2 linked regions of the Roseateles amylovorans genome follow. The protein of the gene in region 1 interacts with the protein of each later gene in a pairwise test. Links are inferred from orthologs where the notes say so. Each region holds a gene or a part of one and is shown in the gene's direction. Other genes may lie near its edges.

Evidence for each region. Proteins that work in one complex are often made in the same cells at the same time.
Region 2: the proteins of hflK (region 1) and ftsH interact in binary tests that used the Escherichia coli proteins (3 or more experiments, as listed by UniProt). The link is inferred for Roseateles amylovorans from one-to-one orthologs.

The regions. Positions count from the first base shown.
Region 1 is NZ_CP104562.2:4,540,343-4,543,130, reverse strand. It holds hflK (FtsH protease activity modulator HflK), read left to right. Parts: upstream 1-691; coding sequence 692-1,885; downstream 1,886-2,788. Other genes in the region: hflC (protease modulator HflC), read left to right, coding at 1,906-2,788; hflX (GTPase HflX), read left to right, coding at 1-552.
Region 2 is NZ_CP104562.2:3,726,989-3,729,944, reverse strand. It holds ftsH (ATP-dependent zinc metalloprotease FtsH), read left to right. Parts: upstream 1-504; coding sequence 505-2,409; downstream 2,410-2,956. Other genes in the region: folP (dihydropteroate synthase), read left to right, coding at 2,783-2,956. UniProt on the Escherichia coli protein: Acts as a processive, ATP-dependent zinc metallopeptidase for both cytoplasmic and membrane proteins. Plays a role in the quality control of integral membrane proteins.

The DNA.
Region 1 (2,788 bases):
CTCTTCGCCACCCTGGACACGACCACCCGATCGCTCTATCTCGAAGAGGCCGGCACCAGCGTGTCGCTGTCGGACACAGTCGGCTTCATCCGCGATCTTCCGCACAAGTTGGTGGAGGCCTTCAAGGCCACGCTGCAGGAGGCCGCCGACGCCGATCTGCTGCTGCATGTGGTGGATGCGTCCAGCCCGGTGCTGACCGAGCAGATGGAAGAAGTCGAGCGGGTGCTGACTGAAATCGGCGCCCAGCACATTCCGCAGATCCTGGTCTACAACAAGGTGGACCTGCTGGATGCCGATCAGCGGCCCCGGGCGATCCAGGACTGGCTGCCCCGCATCGGTGGTGAGCACGGCGGACAGCGGTTGCCCCGCATCTTCGTCAGCGCGGTCGAGCACGACGGCCTGGACGAGTTGCGCGGCATGATCGCGTCGCTGATGCAGGCTGAACCGGTGCCTGAATACGCGGGTCTGGATGCGCGTGGCTTGAATCCGCAAGACCTGACCCAAGCTCCTTCCGACATCACCGACGGTTCCGACGACCCGCTGGCCAGATGACGGCGGGGATGCCCGATACTCGCAACAAGAATTCCTCATCAGGATGCGTATGAACCAAGACGACAGCATGTCCGTCGCTGGCCGTGGACGTGCCCCTCATCAGGGGACCGGCGGCCTGCGCCGCTGGGTGGGCCTGTGGATGAGCAACGGCCGCAATGAAGGCCCGCCGGATCTGGACGAGCTCTGGCGCGACTTCAACCGCAAGCTCTCGCGCCTGTTCGGTGGTCGCGGCGGTGACAGCGGCGGCACTGGCGGTGGCAATGGCGCCGGCGGCAACAACTTCCAGCCGGACATGAAGGGCGCCGGCATCGGCGCCGGTCTGGTGGTGGGTGTGGTGGCGCTGGGCTGGCTGGCCAGCGGTGTGTTCATCGTGCAGGAAGGCCAGCAGGGGGTGATCACCTCCTTCGGCAAATACAGCCGCACGGTGGACGCCGGCATCCAGTACCGCTTCCCGTACCCGTTCCAGGCGCATGAGGTGGTGCAGTTCACTCAGCTGCAGTCGGTCGAAGTCGGCGGGCGCAGCCAGGTCGGACAGGCCACCGGCCTGCGCGATTCGTCCATGCTGACGCAGGACGAGAACATCGTCGACATCCGCTTCACCGTCCAGTACCGGCTGAAGGATTCGCGCGACTATCTGTTCGAGAACGTCAACACCGATGAAGCCGTCTCCCAGGCAGCGGAATCGGCGGTGCGCGAGATCGTCGGTCGCAGCAACATGGATTCGGTGCTCTATGAGCAGCGTGACGCCATCGCCGTCGATCTGGCGAAGTCGATCCAGGTCCAGCTCGACCGGTTGAAGACCGGCATCCAGGTCGTCAACGTCAACGTCGGCAGCGTGCAGGCACCGGAGCAGGTTCAGGCCGCCTTCGATGATGCCTTCCGCGCCAACGCCGACCGCGAACGCCTGAAGAACGAGGGCGAGGCCTATGCCAACGACGTCATTCCCCGTGCGCAAGGCCAGGCGGCCCGGTTGCGCGAGGAGGCCGAAGGCTACCGCGCCAAGGTCGTCGCCACCGCCGAGGGTGAGGCCGATCGCTTCCGCAGCGTGCTCACCGAGTACCAGCGTGCGCCGGCCGTGACCCGTGATCGCCTCTACATCGACACGATGCAGCAGGTCTATTCGCGCGTGTCCAAGGTGATGGTCGACAGCCGCTCCAACTCCAACCTGCTGTACCTGCCGCTGGACAAGCTGATGCAGCAAAGCACGGGCACCGTCACCACCTCGGTGCCGACGCCCGCCGTGCCGCAGGAGCCGACCACCGGTTCCAGCGTGCTGAACTCTGATGTCCGCTCTCGCGACAACCTGCGTGGTCGCGACCGCGACGGCCGCTGATCGCCAGGGAGAACACAACAATGAATCGCATCGTTTCCGTTGTCCTGGGCCTGTTGATCCTGTTCGTCCTCCTGAGCTCGACGCTGTTTGTGGTCGACCAGCGCCAGGCCGCCGTGGTCTATTCGCTGGGTGAGATCAAGGAAGTCATCACCGAGCCGGGTCTGAAGTTCAAGCTGCCCCCGCCGCTGCAGAACGTGGTGTTCGTGGACCGTCGCGTGCAGACGCTGGACAGCCCCGATTCGCGCCCGATCTTCACCGCCGAGAAGAAGAGCCTGGTGATCGACTGGCTGGTGAAGTGGCGCATCGTCGATGCCCGCCAGTTCATTCGCAACAGCGGCACCAGCATGCGCAACCTCGACACCCGGCTCAGCCCGATCGTGCAGGCCGCGCTGAACGAAGAGGTGACCCGTCGAACCGTGCGTGCCGTGCTGGCCACCGAGCGCGAAAAGGTCATGCAGGATGTGCGCCGGCGTCTGGAAGAGGAAGCCAAGCAGTTCGGCATCGAGATCGTCGATGTGCGGGTCAAGCGGGTGGACTTCTCGTCCAACATCACCGAGGCGGTCTACAACCGCATGAAGTCGGAGCGTGTGCGCGTGGCCAACGAGCTGCGTTCGACCGGCTCGGCCGAAGGCGAGAAGATCAAGGCCGATGCCGACAAGCAACGCGAGATCATCATTGCCGAAGCCTATCGTGATGCTCAGAAGGTGATGGGTGAGGGTGATGCCAAGGCCTCCGCCCTGTACGCGGAAGCCTTCAGCCGCGATCCGGCCTTCGCGCAGTTCTATCGCTCCTTGGACGCCTATCGTTCGACCTGGCGCAGCAAGAACGATGTGATTGTGGTCGATCCGTCGAGCAGTGAGTTCTTCAAGGCACTGCGCAACGGTGCGCCGAGCGGGCAGGGCG
Region 2 (2,956 bases), 810 kb from region 1 along the record:
GGGAGGGGCGGCAGCAAGGCTTGCTGATGAGGCAAAGGTTGAAGTTTTCCAGTCTTTTCAGGCTGGCAGCCAGGGCGTGAGCCCGACATCGATCAGAAATTTGCTGAAATTTCCGGCCTCAACGTCCCGGGTGGAGGAGGATGACGCTGGAAATGGACAGTGATTGAGTTGAAAAACCCGCCGGCTGGTCCGCTGGCTCCGCGGGATGACGGCGCGAAAGTGCGCTGCGAGTGGGGTCGAAACTGGGTGGCCAAAGGGATGGCAGGCTGTGCGGGATGACCCGCAAAGCCCCTGTTGATCGGGTAATTCGGCGATCAATGAGGAAAGTTGCTCTTGCTTTGGCGGCTCGGACAGGCGCGGCCATGGCAATATCTATCGACGCGCGTGGGATTGCCAATCATGGTCAGGCACTTGACTGCCATAGAATCAACCCCATGTGCCGTGAATGACCGGCGCCGCCGTTGTGAGGCGGCGCAGCGGTGACGGAATGACAAAGGAGTCGCGGTGAACAATCAGTGGTTCTCTAAGGTGGCTGTGTGGATGGTGATCGCCCTCGTGCTGTTCACCGTCTTCAAGCAGTTTGATCGCAGCGCAACGCAGGGGAATCCGATCGCCTACTCCGACTTCCTCGATGAAGTCCGCGCGAAACGGATCAAACAAGTCACGCTGCAAGAAGGCGGTACCGGCACCGAGATCGTCGCCCTGACGAACGACGGCACCAAGCTGCGCAGCACCGCGACCTATCTGGATCGCGGCCTGGTCGGTGATCTGATCAACAACGGCGTCAAGTTCGACGTCAAGCCCCGGGAAGAGCCCTCGGTCCTGATGAGCATCCTGCTCAGTTGGGGTCCGATGCTGCTGCTGATCGGCGTGTGGGTGTACTTCATGCGTCAGATGCAGGGCGGCGGCAAGGGCGGCGCCTTCAGCTTCGGCAAGTCCAAGGCACGCATGCTGGACGAAGCCAACAACACCACAACCTTCGCTGACGTCGCCGGTTGCGACGAAGCCAAGGAGGAGGTCAAGGAGCTGGTCGACTTCCTGAAAGACCCCCAGAAGTTCCAGAAGCTGGGCGGGCGCATCCCGCGTGGTGTGCTGCTGGTCGGCCCCCCGGGAACCGGCAAGACCTTGCTGGCCAAGGCCATTGCCGGTGAGGCCAAGGTCCCGTTCTTCACCATCTCCGGTTCTGACTTTGTTGAAATGTTCGTCGGCGTGGGCGCGGCCCGCGTGCGCGACATGTTCGAGCAGGCCAAGAAGAGCGCCCCCTGCATCATCTTCGTCGACGAAATCGACGCCGTCGGTCGCCACCGTGGTGCCGGCCTGGGCGGCGGTAACGACGAGCGCGAGCAGACCCTCAACCAGATGCTGGTCGAGATGGATGGCTTCGACACCAACCTCGGCGTGATCGTCATGGCGGCGACCAACCGTCCCGACATCCTGGATCCCGCCCTGCTGCGTCCGGGCCGCTTCGACCGCCAGGTCTATGTGACGCTGCCGGATGTGCGCGGCCGCGAGCAGATCCTGAACGTCCACATGCGCAAGGTGCCGGTCGGTCAGGACATCCGTGCCGACATCCTGGCCCGTGGCACGCCCGGTTTCTCCGGTGCCGATCTGGCCAACCTGGTCAACGAAGCCGCCCTGTTTGCTGCGCGCCGCAACGGCCGCGTGGTGGACATGCAGGACTTCGAGAAGGCCAAGGACAAGATCATGATGGGCCCCGAGCGCAAGTCCATGGTCATGCCAGAGGAAGAGCGCAAGAACACCGCCTATCACGAGGCCGGTCACGCCCTGGTGGCGCGTCTGCTGCCCAAGACCGATCCGGTCCACAAGGTGACGGTGATCCCGCGTGGTCGCGCCCTGGGCGTGACGATGCAACTGCCCGAAGGCGACCGCTACAGCATGGACAAGGAGCGCATGCTCTCGACCATCTCGGTGCTGTTCGGCGGACGCATCGCTGAAGAAGTCTTCATGAACCAGATGACCACCGGCGCGAGCAACGACTTCGAGCGCGCCACGGCCATCGCCCGCGACATGGTCACCCGTTACGGCATGACCGATGAGCTGGGCCCCATGGTCTATGCGGACAACGAAGGCGAGGTCTTCCTGGGCCGTTCGGTCACCAAGACGACCAACATGTCCGAAGAGACGATGCGCAAGGTGGATCAGGAGATCCGCAAGATCATCGACGAGCAGTACTCGACCGCGCGCAAGCTGATCGAGGACCACAAGGACAAGATGCACGCCATGGCCACGGCGCTCCTGGAATGGGAAACCATCGACGCGGAGCAGATCGAGGACATCATGGAAGGTCGTCCGCCCCGTCCTCCCAAGGACTGGACGCCGCCGAGCAACAAGACCGACAGCGGTGGCACGCCTGCGGTCAGCACCGGCAGCGCGCCTGCAGCGGCCTGATCCGCTGATGACACGGCCGGCAGCGCGGGTGCTTTGGGCACCAGTTCCGCCAGCACGGATCGGGGCCTGACGGCGGGCGAGACTGCGGCACGCCGCATCCACCGCCTCTGCCTAGTCGATCGCCTCAAGAGAAAGGCCGGTTCCTGCGAACCGGCCTTTCTTCATTTTCGACCTATGCTCTCGGTCGTTTCCCGTTTCCCGTTTCCCGTTTCCCGTTTCCTGGCCATCGGCTCAAGTTCTATCGATCTCGAACTCGCCGACGCGTCATCAGGAGTAGGGTGCGGGTCGTTGGGGATGCGTCGCTGCCGGCGGCCGCCACTGCAGACGTCTGCCCACCCGTTCTTCCGTTCTTCCGTTCTTCCGCCTTCCATCCATGAGTGCTTCGCAGATCTGGACCACCACCCGCTTCGACCTCGACCTGGCCGAGCGTCCGTTGGTCATGGGCATCGTCAATGTCACCCCTGATTCGTTCTCGGACGGCGGGCAGCACAACGATGCGGTCCGGGCGATCAACTTCTGCGAGCGCTTGCTGGGCGAGGGGGTGGAC